One region of the Brevibacillus composti genome, then DNA from elsewhere that is predicted to be linked to it. Evidence: riboswitches for the same ligand, from Rfam matches in the RefSeq annotation. Region 1 holds a riboswitch; each other region holds the start of a gene.
What was found. Region 1 has a riboswitch for cyclic di-AMP ahead of JD108_RS11995 (CAP domain-containing protein). Riboswitches for the same ligand answer to the same signal wherever they lie in the genome.
Positions count from the first base shown of each region.

Region 1 (5,490 bases):
CTCGTCGTCATGGATTGCGGCAGCGGTCTGATCGAACTGATCAATCCCGTCATTCTCGAAAAGGAGGGTGAGGAAGAGGGCACGGAAGCATGCCTTTCTATACCGGGCGTCGTCGGATTGGTGAAGCGGGCGCAGTATGTAAAGGTAGGGACGCTCGACCGTGCGGGAGAAGAGAAGATCATCGAAGCCGAAGGTTTTTTGGCCCGCTGCATTCAGCATGAAGTGGATCATCTCCACGGCATCCTTTATATCGATTATGTAAACGAGCTGTACTCAAATCGCAGCGGGAAAAAACTGAAGCCGGCCGATGCGGCCCCGATTCTCGCACAGCGTATCCCGATCATTCGCTGACGCAAGAGACGTATTGAAGAATGTCCAGGTTTACCAAAGGGAGGAACACACTGTGAAAAGATGGGATGTCATCATCTCCGGTTATGGTACCGTCGGCAGGCAAGCAGGCAGGTTGCTGTTGGAGCGGCAGGAGCGGTATCGGAAGAGGTATGGAGCGGACGTGCGGATCGTCGGGGCATTGCGCTCGGCAGCCGGTTCGTATGACGCCGACGGTTTGACTTTGGATCAGCTGCGTGCGTTTTCCGCCGATGCGGGAGCGGGAAGACCGGAGTGGACTGGAGCCGATTTTCTAGAGTCGTGCGCGTATCACGTGCTCATCGAAGCGGGCCCCTCCGATATCCAGACAGGGGGGCATGCCCTCGAAGCGATGCGGGCAGCCCTGGGGGGAGGGAAGCATGTGATCGCGATCTCCAAGGGAGCGCTGGTCGCGGATTATCCCGGACTGTCCGCGCTCGCCCGCGAAAACGGCGTCCAGCTCAAGGTGAGCGGAGCGACAGCGGCTGCCCTCCCCACCGTTGATTTGCTGGCGTACAATTTGGCCGGTTGCGAGATATCCTTGATGGAAGGGATATTTACCGGAACGGCCAACTATGTGCTCACAGCCATGATGGACGAGCGACTGTCGCTGACGCAAGCGATCGAGCGGGCCCAGCAAATGGGGATCGCGGAGCCTGATCCCCGCTTTGACCTGGAGGGATGGGACACGGCCTGCAAACTGACCATCCTCGCCAATGCGGCATTCGGTGCCCCGCTCCGACTGTCGGACGTAAAGAGGGAAGGGATCGAGCAGCTGACTCACGAGCAGCTCGCCGCGTGGAGAGCTGCCGGACTTGTTCCCAAGCTGGTCGGCCGCCTGCAATCCGCGCAGGGAAGAGTGGAGGCGGCGGTTGAGCTGAGACTGTTGGAGCCGACGCATCCATTTGTCCACGTGCGGGGCACGACCAAGGCGGTCCGGGTGGAAACGGACACGATGGGAGAGCTGCTCGTCATCGGAGGTAAATCCGATCCGGTCGCGGCCGCAGCCGCTGCGCTGAAGGACTTGGAGCATCTCCTGCAGCAGTCCGGATAAATCGGCGCATACCATCCTCGCGGGTGCAAATACTACTTGCAGGTCGGACTCTCGAGGAGGCATCCCATGGACAAACAGCGAAACAAAGACAAAGACGTCAGCGTTGAGTTGCAACAGGTGGGAGCATACGCGACCAAACAGGAGATGCACGACACGAAGATTCCCTTGTTCGAGGACAAGGCGGACAACAACTGCGCTCCATGTCAGGAGTAGGTTCGTGCAGCAGGGAAAAGCCGGAAGCCTGTCCGGCTTTTTCTCTTTATGCGGTGAAAAGAATTTCCCTGCCCATACAAAAAAACCGAGCTGCGATTCCGCCGACTCGGTTTTTCCTCATTCTGTTTCATTATCCCGTGAATTCTTGGACCCAGTAGCCATTCTGATAGCCTACACCGATCTTGGTGAAGTTCGGGTTCAGAATGTTTTTGCGGTGTCCGTCACTGTTCATCCATTGCTGCATGACTTCTTGCGGACTGCGCTGACCCATGGCGATATTTTCACCGGCGGTCATGTACTGGACGCCAAAACTCTTCATCATGTCGAAAGGAGAGCCGTAGGTCGGGCTGTTATGGTCAAAATAATGGTTTTGATCCATGTCAGCCGCTTTTGCCAGCGCTACTTTTTCCAGAGCCGCATCATAGGCAAGCGGCGCCAATCCTGCTTTGGCACGCTCCTGGTTTACCAGATTGGCAACCTCACGGGCAAACTGGGAGGAAGCTTCAGCAGATTTGCCTGCTTGCGCTGGTGCAGGTTGTTGGACCGGTGCTTTGGCAGGTTGCTGAACCGGTTGTTGAACAGGCTGTTGCACCGGTTTTTGAACCGGCTTTTGAAACGGTTTTTGTACCGGTTGCTGAACCGGCTGTTGTACCGGATATCCCGTCCATTGGAAGTAAGTCGGATAGGACCAGTTCCAGTTGGATCCTTGGTTCGATGTTTGGAACTGTTTCAAAGATTGGGAATTCAGTACATATGGAAGCCACTGTCCTTGACTTGGATCCATTTTCACAGGGCAGGTGGCAGCAAATGCTGATGTCGATACAGAGGTAACTGCCAATCCCAAAGCAATCGCGATGATAGATCTGCCAAATGGTTTCATGTTCTCATCGTCTCCTTTTCTTCGCCTACGAGGTTAGTTGTCGGGTTTGGGCTGAGGATACAACCCATCACATTCGGTGATTCACCCCAATGCAGAGACAAGTCATCTCGGCAAAATAGATGTCCCCCGCACTTCCCGCTTTTGGGAAGTTTCGGCTTGTTTGTTTGGCCCTACTAGGATAACAAGAGTCGATAGAGAAAGAAACCTGTAAATCTTGCCAAGGTGACTCCTCGATTTGCATTCTGTTGCCAAATCAAGTAAGATGAAGAGACTTGAATAACAACTGTGGAAACTCTGATTCACACTGGCGCGGTCTTCGGAGCCGCAAGGATGGAAGAGAGGTAGGGCTTTCGTCGTTTTGGATACAGCATAGACGAAACCTTGTGCAATAGATAAAAATGAAGGCACCTGTTAGAGGGAAGCTATTCTTCATTTTCCTTGCTGACATGTGTTTTTTTCTTTTTACATGAAGCTTTTCAGGTTTGCACATAATACTGTTGGAAAACTGTTGGAGGTAGGTTACCGATATGGAAACAATTGGCACAGTAAAATGGTTTAATGCAGAAAAAGGTTTCGGGTTTATTCAAGTGGAAGGCGGGGAAGACGTATTCGTGCACTACAGCGCGATCCAAGGGGAAGGTTTCAAAACCCTTGACGAAGGGCAGCGCGTGCAGTTTACCATTGTCCAAGGCAACCGTGGTCCGCAAGCGGAGAACGTGGTAAGGCTGTAAAGAATCCCCGTGTCAAAAAGCAACTGTCACCCAGACAGTTGCTTTTTTGATCGATCCAAACCATCCTGAGCGTTTTATGGTACAATGTTCTTCCATAAGCTGGATGGGAAGGGGGGTTCCTGTGGAGGAGAAGATCAGCGCATGGCGTGAATGGATCCCGTCTCTCGCCGATGCGACGCAAATTACACCGATTCGGGATGGCTTTTCGTTTGACCGCAAATACCTGGTGATACACCGGGACGGTCGAAAGCTGCTGCTGCGAACAGCGGAACTTCGGCATTATGATGGTAAACGAGCTGAATATGAAGTCATGCAAGCGATCCGAAAGTACGACGCAAAAAGTCCCATTCCGCTGGAAATGGGGAAAATCATGCCGCTGGGTCTCTGCTATTACATCCTCAGCTACATCGAAGGCGAGGATGCGCGCCGCGTATTGCCGCAATTGACCCCATCGGAACAGTATCAAATCGGCTGGGAAGCCGGTCAGACGTTGGCAAGGCTTCATCGACATCCCGCACCTGCAACCACTGGTCCATGGTATGAGCGGATTGTGAACAAAACGAAGGGCTATGTCGATGCCTACCGAACCTGTGGCATCAAAATCAGACATGATGAAAAGATCATAACCTTCCTGGAAGACAACAAGCATTATCTGCAGGATCGCCCCAATCAATTCCAACATGATGATTATCACGTAGGCAATCTGATCGTATCAGGCAGAGCATTCGCAGGCGTGATCGATTTTAACCGCTTCGACTGGGGCGACCCGCTCCATGATTTTTGCAAATTGGCTTTGTTCAGCCGAGAATGCAGCGTCCCGTTTTCGGCAGGGCAGATTGCCGGCTACTTCGGGCGGGAGAGAATCCCGGAGCTTTTTTGGAAGCTTTACGCGATGTATGCCGCGATCAGTGTCTTTTCGTCGATCGTCTGGTCCGTCCGCGTGACGCCGGATAAAGTGGAGGAGATGCGACATCGTCTGCTCGCTCTATGTGAAGACCACGATGATTTTGACAGTTGCATCCCCGCTTGGTACCGAAACTGGGGAATGAGCGAATGACTTGAACAAGTTTCTCGGTTTGTGCCAAAAATTTACCGTAACTGTGATATAGTAAAATAGGGGGAAGGACAGAACGCCTTTTCCGTAACAAAAGAGGACTGATGGTGTGGAGACAAAAGTGCAAGCAGATCTAAGCAGTTATGTCGGACGGGTGCTTCGCGATCACTTTGGGAAAGGGCCAGAATCCGTCTTTGTTTCCATAGGGCATACTTTTATCACGTTCTAACTGCGGAACTTCCTTTCTCCGATGGAAAGGATCTTGCTCCAGCAGGACGAAATCTTCACAATCGGAAAGACCAGAGACCTGCTGATGAAGAATCTGATGCCGGAGCTTGTCGCGTATATGAAGATCGCGACCGGCGTCGAGATACGCGAGGTCTACTATGACTGGAGCTTGCATAATAAGTCAGGAGTCATCGTAGCGATTTGCAGCGAGCCGATCCCCTTCTCTCCCGAGATCATCGAAGAGTATCACGGAAAAGAACGAATCCATGAAGAAATCAACAGCATCAGCATGCAAGTGCAGAAATATCCCGAGGAGATCTTCTCCTACCAAACCAAGAATCGCCGCACAATCATCGTGGTTCGCAGCGGCATTCTGGTCGCCATCGAGAAAGAACTGATCCGTCTTGGCTTTAGGGAGACGCTCAAGATTGCCAAGAGGGAATTTTGATATTTTCGCCGATTGGGATTTTGACCTCGACAAAAGTGTCATTGTATTTATTGTCAACCCGACTACATAAACTGGTGGAAGTGTACGAGACATCCTCGTCCTGAGGGTGAGCTGGTCATGAGCCGGAATAGCAGCTTTTCCAAAGCTGACTGTTCCGGCTTTTTTACTTCCACCTAAAAAGGAATGAAAAGATGGAAAGTGTTGTACAGCAGACAGAAATCAGCAGCTATATTGGGAAAATCCTTCGTGAGCATTTTGGCAAGGGGCCGGAATCCATTTTTGTTTCCGGGCCGGACACACGTATCTCACCGTCTACATCCGCAACTTTTTATCACCGATCGAACAGGTTTTGTTGGAACAGGGACAGGAGAGAACCGTACAGACCATCAGGGATGCGCTGATGAAAAAACTATTGCCGGAAATCAAAGCATACATAAAAAAAATCACGGAGAGGGATCTCGTCGAGTTTTACTACGACTGGAACTTCCAGCAGATGTCCGGTCTGCTGCTCGGGAT
Region 1 is NZ_CP066308.1:2,327,362-2,332,851, reverse strand. It holds gene def (peptide deformylase) at 1-351, shown strand, start outside; gene JD108_RS12005 (homoserine dehydrogenase) at 404-1,420, shown strand; gene JD108_RS12000 (hypothetical protein) at 1,487-1,633, shown strand; gene JD108_RS11995 (CAP domain-containing protein) at 1,764-2,513, opposite strand; cyclic di-AMP (ydaO/yuaA leader) riboswitch at 2,521-2,680, opposite strand; gene JD108_RS11990 (cold-shock protein) at 3,041-3,244, shown strand; gene JD108_RS11985 (phosphotransferase family protein) at 3,366-4,301, shown strand; gene JD108_RS11980 (Na-translocating system protein MpsC family protein) at 4,549-4,974, shown strand; gene JD108_RS11975 (Na-translocating system protein MpsC family protein) at 5,246-5,490, shown strand, end outside.

Region 2 (5,490 bases), 1.6 Mb from region 1:
TGTGCGGTCTTCGGTCCGAAGCGGAATAAAATAACCCGGAGATTCGTTCAAACGCGAAATTTCCATTCCGGCCGTCTCGACGTGCTCAAACACTCGCTTTGCGATAGACATTTCCGTATTCTCTTGCCTGCAGTCAGGAAGATCGGCAGACTCATGGGCAAGTTTCAGGGTATTCTGGTCATCCGCCAAATAGATCGCGATTTCTGTGTCAAGGGTCTGCGAAACTTGTCGGGAAAAATTGTCCAGCATGGAATGGATGTCCGCGATCGCGCTCATCTGCTTGCTAAGCGCGTACAACGCAGCTGTGTGAGCTTCCCTTTGCTTGGAAAAGAGGACCTGCTGCTTCAGCTTGGCCGCTAGGCTGGCCGTTAATGCTGCCACCGCCAAATAGACGCCAAATGAAACCAGATAGCGCAAGTCTGATACGGTAAAGCTCAGTACAGGAGGCACGAAGAAGAAATCAAAGGCTAAGACACCCAGGATCGCCGCGTAGAAAGCAGGACGCAGTCCCCCGAAGACGGCATTGAAAAGAACCGGGAGTAAATAGATAAGAGCAATATTGACCAAGTCAAAAGCAAGACCAAACGGTTTTAATACCATGGTCATGAGAGCGATCAGCAAAGTCGTGCTTACGTACGATCGCAACGAAATCCATACCGCATTCCATTTATGCATAGCAAAACACATCCTGCTCTTTTTTGTGTCTCTCCTCTCTAGGTTACTGTAAAAAAAGAGTAAAATAAACCGGTACTGGGCGTAAAAATTTCGTAAAAATGATTGAAAAACCTCAAAATAATGAGTAAATACGAGAAAAATGAAGATCTTCTGCCAGGGTCATGAATTCCCAAACATAAAGCACTCTTTTTAAGCGGATATACAATATGCTTCACTTTACAGTTTTTTTGTCTCGGAGTAACATACGTCCATGAATTGAATTGTTTTTCATTTACAGTTGCTTAATTGTGACTCAGGAACAAGAGGGAACCAACTACGGATCAGTGCTTGTGTGAGAGCAAGTCAACCGGATCCGTAAGGGATGAATTCCCCCGCTTATACGAAGCTTAAGCAGGGGCAGGGCGACTCTCACCGCCCGAATCCATAAGCAAAACTCGTAAATGCGGAAGCAGCTCTTTTCAAAAGTGTGGCCCTTGTAGAGAGAGGATGATGAAGCTTGTGATCGTAAGTTTCGACCACAGTGCTTATGCCTCTGTGGTGTTTCGTGAACATGATAATCATCGTTTCAATCGCTGAATTCTTCAATTAACACGAAGGAGCGGGGGAACCAATCGAAGCCGGTCTTGTCGGCTTCATGGGGTGAATCGCCGGTAAATCCGGCGTAGGGCGACTCTTACGCCCGAATCCGACAGCTAACCTCGTAAGCGTCTTTAAGAGAGGCAACAATTGTCGTGATTAGACACGGTGTTTTTTCGTGCCTAAGAAGCTGACGAAGAGTTCCTCTTCCGAAAGCTTCTTTTTTGTTGCCTGTACCAGGATGGAGGAGATTGGCTATGGAAGCTCAAGATGAGTTTGTACTCGTCTCTGCGCCCAACAAAACCGGGGAGCAGTTTATTAAAGCGTTGCGAATCAAAGGAATAACTTATGCAGCGATTACCAATCATGAAACAGAGAAGTCGAGATTGACACATTTGGGCGTCAAGCACATCTTAATGGTCGATACTGTAGACCGGGAAACCTGGCTCATTCCAGAGTTACCGGTAGGGAAGGTGTACTTGTTTGAGTCAAGTTTGCCCTTGATTTGCCGATACATTCAGATCTGCCGATCCTGGACAGGCAAGCCGATCTATATCATCACCGGCAGCAACAATGCAAGACTCATCTACAAAGGACTTGGCGCTAGCTATGTCATTTACACCCGCAGCGATGATGTTTCGTTTCTGCTTGATAACGAAAGCTGAATCCATATCAGGCAAACGTACCGGGTACATGCTTGAAGGGAGGGATGATCATTCATGATGGATATCGCAATGATTTTAACACTAGGTGGCGTATATGGATTGTTTTGCTTATTTTTAGCTTGGTGCGGACGAGTTGCAGGTGAATCGGGGGGAGAACGCTCATGATAATAGTTGCTGTTTTTACGGTTTTGATTTTTTTATATCTCGTTTTTGCTTTGGTGAATCCCGAAAAATTTTAATATGATCTGTATATGTTTGAGGAGGGCATGAAATGGCCATTTTGCAACTGGTAGCGGTCATTGTGATTTTAGTTTTTTTGGTCAAACCTTTGGGGGCATACATCTTTCATGTATTTTCCAATGAACCCAACCGGACCGACAAAATATTCGGACCGATTGAAAGGTTGATCTACGGACTGACCGGTTTGAAAAACCGCGCTGAAATGAGCTGGAAACGATACACGCTCAGCTTGATATTGACCAACGTTATTTTGGTGGCGGTCAGTTATTTGATTTTACGCATCCAGAAATGGCTGCCGATCAACCCGAACGGCATCGATAACATGGAGTCAACGCTTTCTTTCAATACGGTCATCAGCTTCATGACGAATACGAACTTGCAGCATTACAGCGGCGAAACAGGATTGTCCTATTTCTCGCAAATGGCTGTTATTATGATGATGATGTTTACATCAGCGGCATCCGGCATCGTCGTAGCGATCGCGTTCATTCGCGGTTTGACAAGCAAAGGGAAAACGCTCGGCAACTTCTTCACCGATTTTGTCAAAGCGCACACCCGTTTGCTTATCCCGATGGCGATCATCGTGACGCTGGCGCTGGTGGCTTTAAAGGTGCCGCAAACGCTTAGTCCGACCGTTCAAGCGACAACGATTGAAGGCGAGACACAGCTAATTGCAATCGGTCCGGTGGCTTCCCTCGTATCGATCAAGCACCTGGGAACGAATGGGGGCGGATTTTTCGGTGTCAATTCATCGCATCCGTTTGAAAATCCGAGTCCGCTCACGAACGTGATTGAAATGCTGTCGATGTGGTGTATTCCGGCCGCATTGACGTATACATTCGGCAGATTCGCGCGAAATCAAAAACAAGGCTGGGTGATCTTCAGCGCGATGCTTATCTTGTTTGTCGCCTTCCTCTCGGTTGTGTACACGTCGGAACTGCGGGGGAACCCGGCACTGAATGCGCTCGGAATCGACGCTTCGCAAGGAAGCATGGAAGGTAAGGAAGTCCGGTTCGGGATAGCGCAGTCGGCCTTGTTTACAACGGTTACGACCGCGGCGACAACAGGTACGGTCAATAATATGCATGATACCTTGACGCCGCTGGGTGGTCTGGTGCCGCTTTCGCAAATGATGCTGAACTGTGTATTCGGCGGTGACGGCGTCGGGCTGGTCAACATGCTTATGTATGCGATATTGGGCGTCTTCCTTTGCGGACTAATGGTTGGCCGTACGCCGGAATTCATGGGGCGCAAAATCGAAGCCCGGGAAATGAAACTAGTCGCCATCGCTATTTTAGCTCACCCGCTTATTATTTTGGCGCCCTCGGCAATCGCCTTTTTGACGGATTTGGGGAAAGGGGCCATCAGCAATCCCGGCTTCCATGGCATCTCGCAGGTACTGTATGAATATACGTCTTCCGCCGCGAACAACGGTTCCGGCTTCGAAGGTTTGGGCGACAATACGACGTTCTGGAACGTTTCTACGGGACTTGTCATGCTGTTCGGACGTTACATTTCTATTGTGGCACTGCTCGGCGTAGCCGGTTCCCTGGCGGCGAAACAATGGGTGCCTGAAACGATCGGAACGTTCCGCACGGACACCAAATTATTTGCGGGTATTCTCGTCGGTACCGTACTGATTATCGGAGCTTTGACCTTTTTGCCCGCCCTTGTTCTGGGTCCGATCGCAGAGCATTTGACGCTCCTGAAATAGAAGAGGTGAGATCATGAATACGAAACAAAAAAACATGTTGTCCGCCGAGATCGTAAAAAAGGCGATCTTGGACAGCTTTATCAAATTAAATCCGGTTGTCATGATGAAAAATCCGGTCATGTTTGTCGTCGAAGCAGGAACGTTCGTCGTGTTGTTAATGACGTTGTTTCCGGGCTACTTCGGTACCGAAGGACGAGTTGGATTTAATCTGGCGGTTTTTCTAATTTTGCTATTTACCGTGCTGTTCGCCAACTTCGCCGAGGCATTGGCTGAGGGCAGAGGAAAAGCGCAGGCCGACACTCTCAAGAAGACGAAAAAAGAAATCATGGCCAATAAAGTAATCGGCAACAGTGTGAAGGTGATTCCGTCCACGGAACTGCGCAAAGGCGATGTTGTAATTGTCTCGCAAGGGGAGATGATTCCGGGTGACGGGGAGGTCATTGATGGGCTCGCTTCCGTGGACGAGTCAGCCATTACCGGCGAATCCGCTCCTGTCATCAAAGAAGCAGGCGGCGATTTCAGTTCGGTAACCGGCGGCACGCGGGTCGTTAGCGACCGGATAACCGTACGGATTACAAGCGACCCTGGCGAATCGTTCATCGATCGGATGATCGCATTAGTCGAAGGCGCAAAGAGACAAAAAACGCCAAACGAAATCGCGCTGAATACCCTGCTTGTCAGCCTGACCCTGATTTTCCTGATCGTTGTGGTGACATTGGCGCCGATGGCCGATTATCTTGGAATCAAATTGGAGATTCCCGTTCTGATTTCGCTGCTGGTATGTCTCATTCCAACAACGATCGGCGGTTTATTATCCGCAATCGGTATTGCCGGGATGGACCGAGTAACCCGTTTCAATGTACTGGCCATGTCAGGGAAAGCGGTGGAAGCGGCAGGCGACATCGATACGATGATTTTGGACAAAACAGGTACAATCACGTTTGGGAACCGGATGGCCAGCGAGTTCATCGCGGTTGGGGATACGACCGTAGAGACGGTAGCCGAATGGGCAGCCGTCAGTTCAGTGAAGGATGAAACACCCGAAGGCCGATCCGTACTCGAACTCATGAAAAAAGAAGGGTATACGTATCCAACGAATGCGGCTGAAGGTGCGGAATTCATAGAATTTAAAGCGGAAACTCGCATGAGCGGTATCGATTTGCCGAATGGACGAAAAGTTCGCAAAGGCGCGGTTGACGCAGTCAAGGCTTGGGTCAGTGCACAAGGAGGGGTTATTCCCACCGATTTGGAACAAAAAGGGAACGCGATCGCATCGGAGGGCGGAACGCCGCTCGCCGTTGCCGTCGACAATCGAATTTACGGACTCATTTATTTGAAGGATACGGTGAAGCCCGGCATGCGGGAGCGTTTCGATCAGTTGCGAAAGATGGGAATCAAAACGATCATGTGTACAGGAGACAACCCGTTGACAGCAGCGACAATCGCACGAGAGGCCGGGGTGGATGACTTTATCGCCGAGAGCAAGCCGGAAGACAAAATTGCCGTGATCAAGCGGGAACAGGCGGCCGGTAAGCTGGTAGCCATGACCGGAGATGGAACGAACGATGCCCCGGCACTCGCGCAGGCGGATGTAGGACTTGCGATGAACAGCGGCACGAC
Region 2 is NZ_CP066308.1:684,326-689,815, forward strand. It holds gene JD108_RS03595 (ATP-binding protein) at 1-675, opposite strand, end outside; cyclic di-AMP (ydaO/yuaA leader) riboswitch at 1,236-1,397, shown strand; gene JD108_RS03600 (hypothetical protein) at 1,509-1,916, shown strand; gene JD108_RS22755 (potassium-transporting ATPase subunit F) at 2,078-2,155, shown strand; gene kdpA (potassium-transporting ATPase subunit KdpA) at 2,188-3,870, shown strand; gene kdpB (potassium-transporting ATPase subunit KdpB) at 3,884-5,490, shown strand, end outside.
Region 2: it holds a riboswitch for cyclic di-AMP, as region 1 does, so the genes downstream of both, JD108_RS03600 (hypothetical protein) here and JD108_RS11995 (CAP domain-containing protein) in region 1, are expected to answer to the same signal.

Region 3 (5,490 bases), 1.3 Mb from region 1:
CTCCTACGCCCCATGCCGGCTTCCCGTACCGTCCGTGCGGCATGTATAAATAAAAGCTGGCGGAATATTCAACGGCGTAAATGTAATCTCTACCCGCTGAAACCGCTGTTGCAGCTCAGCTTTCAATTGCAGGGAATATTGAAACGTAATGAACAAACCACCCGGAACCAGTGCGGATTGCACCTGATCCAAGATGCCTGTGCGCAATTCTTCCGGGAAATTGGCAAACGGAAGTCCGGAGATGATGGCATTTGCCTTTCCGATCCCGGCATTCTCCCGATACTCATTTATTTTCAGGGCTTCATCCCAAATCGTCATATCCGGAAAACGGCGGATCAGCATATCGCGGAACAGCGGATCTCGTTCGACCGCCACATAGGTGGCATCCGCCCGTTTCTTTTGCAGGATGCTCTGCGTAAAGACGCCGGTTCCCGGCCCGAGCTCGATGATCACATCGGACTGGTCCCAGTTGACGCTGCGGAGCATCTGTTCACATAAAAAGCGCGAGCTCGGAATAATGCTCCCGACGCGCCCCGGTTCGGCAAAAAATCTTCGTAAAAAGACCATAAAGTCTGCCAAGGATAGAACCTCCTAGGGGAAAAGCAGCCTGTTACACAGGCTGCCTGGTTGCCACATTTATTCTACACAGAAGGTTTATCTTCCTGTTTTGGCGCTTCTGCTTTCACTGGAGGTGCATCCTTTTTCTGTTGCAGGGAAGCTTTGATTTGCGCCAATTCTTCGTCCAGATCATTTTTTTCCAGCGCGTCGAGAGACTGTTCCAGGCCGGCAGTCGTTTGCCGCCATTGGCCGCTCAGATTGGCCTCTGCTTCCATCCGCAGGACTTTTTCCTCCATGCGCTGAAAGCCCTTGCCCGCTGTCTGGGTGCCGATGCCCACGATCGCATGGTTGACTTGCTTTTGCGTTTTGGCGACCTGTGCACGGGCCATCAGCGTGAACTTCTTCGCTCTCATCTTATAGAATTCTTCTTTCAGCTCAGCCAGCTTTTCACGCATCTGCTGGGCGGCCTCGGAAGCGGTCTGGTACAGTGTCTCATATTCCTGTGCGCGCAGCTCGTACTGCTTCTTGTCGGCCAGAGCGCGGCGGGCGAGCAGGTCCTCCCCTTCGACGAGGGCGAGCTTCACCTGACGATCGCGCTTCTCCGCGAGTGCCACGGCTTCCTCCCATTGTTGGCGGAATTTTTTCTCCAAAGCAACCTGTTTGGCTACTGCCACCTCTACTTGACCAATCTCCACTTCCATATCTCTCATATACTGATTCAGCATGACTACCGGATCTTCCATCGAATCCAGGACGTCATTCACCGATGCTACTGTCAAATCACGCAGTCTTTTAAAGATACCCATTGTTAGGTTCCTCCTTATCATATCACTTGCATTCTTGGTTACGCCAAGTTTTTTGGCGAAGGGTGCTGCTCGCGGATCAATACGGCTGTTTCTGGGTAGTTTGGCGTTCCCACCGATCCAAAGCGTCTTCCTTTAATACCTGCTGCGCCCACTGTCTTTCCCATCGTGTCGGCATGTGTTCGTCTGACTTGTCTCGGCGGCGGATCAGGCGATAGCCCAGGTAAATCACTCCAATCGCGAGTATGACGTTGAACAGCAGATGCAGCTTGCCGATCATCATTAACAGCCCGAACAGAAAGACCAGTATCCCAAAGAAGCGGGAACCGGAACCTTTGATGACCTTGCGGGCTCCGTATAACATGATCAGCCCGGGGATCAGCACACCGAGGAAATGGCCGCCGTCGATGCCCAGAAGATCCAAAAGCACAAATCCTCCGGTCAACAGGAGAGCCAGTCCCAAGAGCACCTTGCCAGACCGCTCGTTCATATCATTCCTTCCCTCCAATCGTCTTGATTGTTGTGTTGCGGGTATGGCGTGAACCTTATGACCTCATTGTAGACGGAGAAGGTATTCGGGATAACGGGCGTGCGGTTGGTTTTCGTCTCCGTCCCGGGACGGATGCCGTGTCCTTCCTCGACCGGACGGGCTTCCGTCCCCCTTTGGACAAGCTGCGTAGACGAACATCCTCGTCGCGTTCGTTACAGCGTATGACAAAATTTTGTGACAAATTTGTGAACAAACAAGGCTAAAAAAAGGAAATACCGGCGTCATGGTGAACTATGTGGAGGTGCGTGTAAAAAAACATCGATAAATAGCCGAATTCCGCTCGCGGAAACGGGGGACCCACTTTACTTTGGGGTGAATGGCTGCCATCTCGGGCAGTCTAGGGAAATCCTTTCAACCGAACCCTTCAGCTAACCTCGTAGGCTCAGGAGAGGAGCAGTTTCTTTTGCGCAAGACGGTAGTTTCTTTATTGATTGCCGGATTGCTTGCAATGGGTACCGTCCCAGCACATGCTCAGGAGGGCCCCCCCCTGATGACTGTCGTCAAAGACCTTTACGGTGTCCCTTACAAGTCTTCCGGAACCACGAAAAAGGGTTTTGACTGCTCCGGTTTTACACGCTATGTATTTGAAGCGCTCGGTGTAGACTTGCCTCACAACTCCGCTTCCCAATACCAGGTAGGCCAGCCTGTAAGCCGCAAAGACTTGCAGCCGGGCGACCTCGTTTTCTTCAAGACGAACGGGCGAAGCATCTCGCATGTGGGCATCTACATCGGAAATGACACGTTTGTGCACTCGGAGTCTGGCAGGGGTGTCGTCAACACCAAGCTGAGCGACCCCTACTACTGGAGCAAGCGTTTTGTCGGAGCGAAGCGGATTTCATCCGTGCATCTCCAGGCAAATGCCATCCCGACAGCCGCTCCGGCCGCCAAGAAAGCGGTACAAGCAGCTTCCACACCTGAACAGCCCGTGCAGCAGGCACAGGCGGGAGCCGCTCAAGCAGAAGCGCCACAACCTGAGCAACAGACAGCGGTACCTGCCCAAGCAGCAGACGTACCCACTCCCGAACCGCAGGCAGATGCGCCTGTCAAGTAAGATCCGTTACATGAATGAAGCCAGGGACATTAGGTCTCTGGCTTTTTCTGACGCAATTTAGTACCTGGTGTCAAGAGGAAGTGGTAGGCCCATTCGCCGCAAAGCGCCATTTTCCTGCAAGATTACGAATGGAAAGAGTTGGATTCTATGCCCTTCGTCCGGCAAACCGTGATATGATTGGATAGAGATAAGAAACCTGCTGGAGATCTGAGATTACTGGGGGAATACCTGTGAAGGAACATGTTTTGCTTGTCGATGACAATCTTGAAATCATAGAGCTGCTGGAAGAGATTCTGGTCAATGAAGGCTATGAGGTGACCTCCTCGGAAAGCGGCGAACACGCACTGCAGCTGCTGAAGCAGGGCCTGAAGCCGAATCTGATATTGCTCGATATCATGATGCCCAATATGAGCGGCTACGAGCTCTGCTCGCAGATCCGCCGCGAATCCGACCTGCCGATCCTGTTCCTCAGCGCTAAGGGGAAAGCGGTGGACAAGGTCGTCGGGTTTGAGATCGGTGCCGACGACTACATCACCAAGCCGTTTGACACGGAGGAGCTGCTTGCCCGCATCCGTGCGCATCTGCGCCGCTATGAGCGCATCCGCAAACATACGGAGGAACATTCCGACAAGGAGACGTCCAATTCCGCCATTACCGTCCTGAAGTTCAAAGGGCTGGAAATTCACAAGGAAACCTACTCTGTCTATGTGAACGAAGAGAAAGTAGATCTGTCCACCAAGGAATTTCAACTGCTTACCTTTCTCGCGGAAAACGCCGGCATCGTCTTCACGCGCGAACAGATTTACGACCGCGTCTGGGGCTATGGGTACGGCTCGCTCAATACGGTGACGGTACACATCAAGAACCTGCGGGAAAAGCTGGAGGGCGAGCGCCAATACATCAAAACGCAATGGGGGACGGGCTACGTATTCATCGGGGAGAAAGTGTAGATGAGCATTCGCAACAAGCTGTTTCTCTCGTTTTTCGCACTGATTGCGCTGAATATCCTCGTCTTCAAATTCGTCTTCGAGGACATTATCGTCGTGCAGCTGAAAACAGACCGCCACAATCAATACCGCTACGAAAAGGAAACAGCGGAAAAGGTCCGTGTCAATCAACTGCTCAGCGCGAGCAACTTCAAAGACCCCACGGACCGAAGCGAATTGGAAAAACAGCTGCCTGAGGATCTGGTCTACAAGATGGTCGTCAAGGATGCCAATGGCAACACGATCTACAGCAAGACCTCGCAGGCCTATAACCTCAAAAACCCGCCGCGCAAAACCAACCGGGAAAATACGGATTTGAAGGTCGTGGCCGAATATCACTATCAGCACGAGCCTCCCAAAAAGGGGCAGACGATCATTTACTTTTATACCGATGATTCCGACATCATGGCCACAAAAGGCGTCAGCATGATGCTCATGTATATTTACGGAAGCATCGCCCTGGTGGGATTGGTGCTGCTCGGCTTCTTCGTCCGCTGGATTCTCCGCCCGGTCAACGAGCTGTCGCGTGTCACCCAAGAGATTCGCGCCGGGAAGCGCCTGGTTTCCTTCACGTACCACTCCGAGGACGAGTTCGGCCGCCTGTTCCGCTATTTTTCCGACATGGTGGACCAGCTACGCTTCTCCGAGGAGCGGCAATCCGAAGTGATCGCCGCCATCGCCCACGATTTCCGCACGCCGCTGACGACGATCAAAGGCTATGCTTCCTATATCGCCTCCGGACGTGTTCAGGAACTGGAGCGGATCCAGAAGCAGATGAAGAAAATCGAGCAAAAAACGGATGATCTGGAAGTGCTGCTGGATGAGCTGCAGGACTTTACCACGCAAAGTACGGAGCTGAAGCTGAACGTCAAGCGCTTCAACGTAAAGAACTTCCTGAAAGGAATCATCGAGGATTATCAGGTTCGCATAAAGGAAGCTGGGCTCTACTTTCAATGCAAGCTGCGCATCTCCAATGAGCTGCACATCGAAGCAGACGAGACCAAGGTGCGCCGGGTTCTGGAAAATCTCCTGAACAATGCCATCTACTACAACAAGCCGGGCGGCTCGATCCTGTTGACCTGCGACCAGCGGGAGGGACATGTGCTGTTTTCGGTGATTGATAAAGGAGAAGGCATCTCTGCGGAAGACCTGCCCAAGGTATTCACCAAATTTTACCGGGCGGAAAAATCGCGGAACCGCAATAACGGCGGGACGGGGCTGGGTCTGACGATCTGCCAGAGCATCGTCGAACGGCACGGCGGCATGATTACGGCCAATAGCGAGCTGGGCATAGGCAGTTCCTTTTCCTTCACGATTCCCTTTTCCCAGCACTGAGTTTATATTGTTTTATAATCGTTTGATTGTTCTTTTATAATTGTTTGATAAAGTAATCGTATTAGCTTTTCGTTTTCAGTGATAAATTACCCCAAGTTCGGTATCTGGCACCAGGCGAAATCGTTGCGGTGGACAGATGCTTTTTTTTATCCCAACGGCGCGGCATCGGCAGTCTGCTCCTCAACCTGATGATCTGCCCCCTGCAGG
Region 3 is NZ_CP066308.1:3,657,917-3,663,406, forward strand. It holds gene JD108_RS18420 (class I SAM-dependent methyltransferase) at 4-579, opposite strand; gene JD108_RS18425 (PspA/IM30 family protein) at 642-1,364, opposite strand; gene JD108_RS18430 (LiaF transmembrane domain-containing protein) at 1,441-1,851, opposite strand; cyclic di-AMP (ydaO/yuaA leader) riboswitch at 2,169-2,309, shown strand; partial or broken gene JD108_RS18435 (C40 family peptidase) at 2,315-2,845, shown strand; gene JD108_RS18440 (response regulator transcription factor) at 3,193-3,912, shown strand; gene JD108_RS18445 (sensor histidine kinase) at 3,913-5,283, shown strand; partial or broken gene JD108_RS18450 (GNAT family N-acetyltransferase) at 5,436-5,490, shown strand, end outside.
Region 3: it holds a riboswitch for cyclic di-AMP, as region 1 does, so the genes downstream of both, JD108_RS18435 (C40 family peptidase) here and JD108_RS11995 (CAP domain-containing protein) in region 1, are expected to answer to the same signal.

Region 4 (5,490 bases), 1.6 Mb from region 1:
ACCGCGAGGGACCATTGTAACGATAACCCTTCCCTTAAACAAGCAAGACGACTTGCTTGCAGCAGCTGAAGAAAGGGGAACCACGAATCATGACCATGAATGAACATGGGGCTCGCATTTTGATCATCGATGATGAACCCCAAATTCGAAAGCTTCTGAAGGTAACCCTGCAAGCCCATCAATATGCCATCTACGAAGCCTCGACAGGAGAGGAGGGCCTCCAACAGGCATCCTTGATGTTGCCGGACTTGATCATACTTGATCTCGGGTTGCCGGGCATATCCGGCATGGAAGTGCTCGGCCGCATCCGGGAATGGTCAAATTCGCCGATCATTGTGCTGACGGCAAAAGACAGGGAGGAAGATAAAATCGTCGCGCTCGACAGCGGCGCCGATGATTATGTAACCAAGCCGTTCGGGATGGGAGAGCTCGTCGCTCGAATGCGTGTTGCGCTGCGGCACGTAGCCAAATCGTCGAATGAGCCCATCCTCCAGATCGGCGAGCTGACCATCGACCTGGCACAGCGAAGCGTGGAGTTGAAGGGAGAACGGATCAAGTTGACCCCAACAGAATACGATCTGTTGAAAATTCTCGCCTCCAACGCCGGGAAAGTAGTCACGCAGCGTCAGCTGCTCCAACAAGTATGGGGCAGCCACCACAATGAGACCGACAGCCATTATTTGCGGGTGTACATCGGACATCTACGCAAAAAACTCGAGGAAGACTCGACTCGGCCCAAGTTCATTCTGACGGAGCCGGGGATCGGCTATCGCTTCCTGTCCAGGGAGTAACAGAGTCGCTTACCTCGGCTACGTCCATCCTCCGTTCAAAAACGTAAGAACGGGACCTTCGTGTAGAAATATTGCCGTCTCCGTAAGTTTTTGTCCGATGCATCCGTTTTCGCGCACGAGAAAAGGCTAAAAATCAAAAATAGGCGTTGGATTCGGCTTTTACATTGTCTTGCAAAAAGCGTATGATCTCTATCAACAACTTCAAATTCATTTGAATCGCTGAATTCCCTAAGGGGAAACGGGGGAACCAACAGAAGCCATTAAATGGTTTCACGGGGTGAATTCCTTGTCTGCTTGGCACTTGGAAAGGGTACTCTCAAGCCCTAACCCGACAGCTAACCTCGTAAGCGCATTGAGAGAGAACCGTATCCGAGCTGCGTTTGTCTGATGGACTGACAACAGACTGCCCGAGAGCTTCGTTTCTCTGCTCTTCGGGCTTTTTGTCGTACCCAAAAAAACATTTAGGGAGAGTGGCAAGCATGTTACACGTGCAAGAAGCGGATCCACTGCCGGGTCTTGAATCGCCCGGTTTTCGGTATGAGGAGAGAATCCGTTCCATCGAAGTATTTCGCTTCGATCAAGAGTTGACCCGGCGTTTATTTTTCGAAAACGAAAAAGGTAGCGTGTGCGGATATCTGAAACTATCCGGCAACGGGTTTAGCGGTTGGGGAGAATACCGATTGCCTAATACGAAAAAACCGTTCGACCTCGTCGGATGGGCATCCGTATATATGAATCTGAAAGGTCTTAACATTGCCCAAGCCTTTCAATTGCTACAGGGTAAAGAAGAGAATTGGGGAAGGATTCGAAAAGAGTTGGCCGAATCGGCGTTGATGGACTTGTCATCCACTCTCGAGACCCCTTTTCTTTTGCCACATCACGGTGATTTTCCGATAAAACAACAATATATCATGGAACATGCCGAATCTTACGTCTCATTCTGATCTCGTAACGGAAAGGAGAAATGCATGGTGCAGGAGCTTGTAAATCAACTGAAAGAGGCCTACTTGCAATGATCGGTGAACATCCGCAGGAGGTGGAAGTAAGAGTCATTAAAAACCATATCGTGATCATTGCCAAAGGAACTCCAACAATTGAGCATTCCATCTCTGTCCATACCATACGCGGCAGAAGCATTCATCAGACGATAGTCGAAATGGATCGCGACCGATTGCAAGCGCTGTTGAAACCTAAAGTGGCTGCAATTGTCGGTTGCCGCGTCACTTCCATTCAATCCGACATTTGCATCGGCACCGGGGAAAAAATGGAGCTGATTCATCTGGATTGCGATATCGAGCACAAGTATATGCATGATTAGGTTTGAAGAGACGTTTTATTCCAAGGCCTGTCCGTCAGTTAAGTGGAACAGTATTCGAATTCATAATCGGGAGAGATAATGTTGTCATTATTGGTGATGAAATATGGCGGCAGTTCCGTAGGCGACGCCAAACGGATAAAGCGCGTTGCGCGTCGGATAGCGGACCGAAGGCAGGAAGGCCATCAGTGCGTCGTGGTGGTCTCCGCAATGGGAGATACGACGGACGATTTGATCGAGTTGTCCAAAGAAATCGCGGAGGCAACCCCTTCAGCGCGTGAAATGGACATGCTGCTCAGTACAGGAGAACAAGTTTCGGTTGCCCTGTTGTCGATGGCGCTGCACGCCCTGGGCGAACAAGCGGTCTCTTTAACCGGCTGGCAAGCCGGCATTCGTACAGAAGCCAACCACGGGAAGGCACGGATTATCGACATTCAGGCAGATCGAATAATGAATGCGCTATATCAGGGGCGCATTGTCATTATAGCCGGTTTCCAAGGAGTGACAGAGAATGGCGAGATTACGACGCTTGGACGCGGGGGCTCCGACACGACGGCTGTCGCGCTTGCAGCAGCGATCCGGGCAGATTTGTGCGAAATATACACGGATGTGGACGGTGTTTATTCAACCGATCCGCGCATCGTCAAGCAGGCCAGAAAACTGAAGGAAATCTCTTACGACGAAATGTTGGAAATGGCTCATCTCGGAGCGGCGGTTCTTCACCCCCGTGCGGTGGAATGTGCCAAACAAAATAAAGTGAAGTTGGTCGTTCGATCCAGCTTTACGAACCATGAAGGTACGCAAGTAAAGGAGGAAACGGATATGGAACAAGGAATCGTGGTTCGTGGCATCGCGTTCGACAAGCCTATTGCGCATGTAAGCTTATTGGATATGCCTACAAACCCAAGCCGACTCGCTGCGGTTTTTAATTCGCTTGCGAATGACGACATTGATGTCGATCTTATCGTTCAAGGCGGAATAAGGAATGGCAAGGCTGACCTGTCCTTTACCGTTAGCCTCGCCGATCTGGAGAAGGCAAAAAGTGTGCTTTATCACATCCAGGCAGATGTTGGTTTCAAAAACTTGGAAACCCACTCCGATTTGGTGAAAGTATCTATCGTCGGGGCGGGAAATGTCAGTTCCCCTGGTCTTGCAGCGACGATGTTTCATACCATTGCCGAAACCGGCGTTAGCATTTACACGGTCAGCACGTCTGAAATTAAAATTTCGTGCGTAATCGAAGGGAGAAGGCTCCATGAAGTTATTCGATCCCTGCATACCGTGTTTGGACTCGACGAGCACGAATATGTCTTTGTAACGGACGTAAGTAATGAATGAATGTTACTCAACGGAAAAACACGCTGTATCTTAGTTCAATTAACACTAGAAATTAGCGGTACATTCGAAAACCTAAACCACTTAGAAAGAGTAGCACCATTGGCAGTGAGTTTTACAAGAGTGTTTAAACCGGAAAATGAAAAACAATTTAAAAAAGTAAGCGATTGTTCTCGGTTAAGACCAATCGCTTACTGTTGTTTGTTAATGATCCCCAGGCTTCGTCGTCATCAGGCGATACAGTTTCGTGTTCCGCGGGAACTTGTCGGTAAACGGCACAAGGGAACTGCCTACCTTCATCAATCCATTCCCGGCGTCAACATTGGTAATATAGGAGAGTTGCAGGTCCGAAATATTGAGAAGCCCGGCAAGCTCCATCCGATCGGTGCTGGCCTGATTCAGCATGACGATAAATTCGCTGTTCGCCAGCATAGTCCGGGCCGTATGGCTTTGCAGCAAATCATCCACGTTTTGCGTAATTCCCGTACAAAAAGCGCCATACTTTCGGACGCGCTTCCAAAGCGTGAACAGAAAGTTGGCGCTGTATTCATGCTGAAACAAAAGATAGATTTCGTCAATAATGATAAACGTATTTTTGCCTTTAACCCGATTTTGTGTAATCCGATTCAGGATGCTGTCCAAAACAACAAGCATGCCAATCGGGAGGAGCTGTTTGCCCAAGTCGAGAATGTCGTAGCAGATGAGCCGGTTATGGACATTGACATTGGTCGGCTTGGCGAACGTATTCAAACTGCCAGAAGTAAAAAGTTCAATCGCAAGCGCGATGTCCTGCGCTTCCGGCTCCGATTGCTTGAGCAGCTCCGCGCGAAAGTCCTGAAGCGTCGGCGGCTGCCCCTTATAGTTGCTCTGCAAATACTTCCTGTACACGCTGGCGGTGCAGCGGTCAATGAGCGACTTTTCCTTCGCTCCCAGTTGATATTCGCCAATCAACTGCTCGCATAACGAGAGGACGAATTCCGATTTGAGAATGATCGGATTGGCTCCATCGCCATATTGACGATTCATATCCATCGCATTGATATGGTTGGGCGAAGTGGCGGATATATGAATCGTCTCGCCGCCCAATGCGTTCACCAGTGCGGAGTATTCCCGTTCCGGGTCGATCAAAATAATATCGTCGTCGCTGGCCAGCATCTGGTTGACGATTTCCCGTTTCGCGGTAAAGCTTTTGCCGGAACCGGATACGCCGAGGATAAAGCTGTTTCCGTTCAACAGTTGCTTGCGGTTGGCAATAATCATGTTTTTGCTGATCACATTTTGTCCGTAGTAAATGCCGCCCGGATGCACGATTTCCTGCGCCCGAAACGGAATAAAGACAGCCGTGCTTTCCGTCGTTAACGTCCGCAAAGCGTGAACCTTCCGCAAGCCGTAGGGGAGCACCGTATTCAGACCGTCCATTTGCTGGTAGGTAAGCGTGGAAAACTGGCACAAATGCTTGCGGGCGGTTGTGAGCAGCGCCTCCGTATCGCTGTCGAGCTGCTCCTTGCTGTCCGCGATATGGACCATCGTCAGCAGGCCGAACATCATCCGCTGGTCGCGGGTGGTCAAGTCGTTCAGAAATTCTTTGCTCTCCTTGCGTTGCTGCTCCATATCGTAAGGGACCACGGCAGAAAAATTGTTGTTCCGGTTTTGTCGCCGCTGCCAGTTGGTAATGTTTGTCTCCACGCCGAGCAAACGGCTCTCCACCTCACGAACGGCCTCGTCGGTCGGAATCGGGATGATATCCAGCGACAGCAGCAAATTCCGGTTCAGGTCGCAAAGCTCGGACACCATGCTGTCCTTAATATAGCTGGCGTATTCCCGCAGAAAGATGACGCGGCCAAAAAAGTGGCCCATCCGAAAATGATCTTTTTCAAACTCGAACGTATCCGGGCAAATGTAATCCTTGAAATCATGCCCCTTGCGCATTGTTTCGGACAGATGGAAACGAAAATCCGCTTCCTCGCCAATCCGAAAGAAATCATGGAAAATGCGCAGACGGTCGGTTGCATCCAGTTCGATACATTTGGAACCGAGACGGGAAAAATG
Region 4 is NZ_CP066308.1:678,045-683,534, reverse strand. It holds gene JD108_RS03595 (ATP-binding protein) at 1-103, shown strand, start outside; gene JD108_RS03590 (response regulator) at 90-791, shown strand; cyclic di-AMP (ydaO/yuaA leader) riboswitch at 999-1,157, shown strand; gene JD108_RS03585 (hypothetical protein) at 1,271-1,735, shown strand; gene JD108_RS03580 (Na-translocating system protein MpsC family protein) at 1,804-2,109, shown strand; gene JD108_RS03575 (aspartate kinase) at 2,191-3,444, shown strand; gene JD108_RS03570 (VirB4-like conjugal transfer ATPase, CD1110 family) at 3,646-5,490, opposite strand, start outside.
Region 4: it holds a riboswitch for cyclic di-AMP, as region 1 does, so the genes downstream of both, JD108_RS03585 (hypothetical protein) here and JD108_RS11995 (CAP domain-containing protein) in region 1, are expected to answer to the same signal.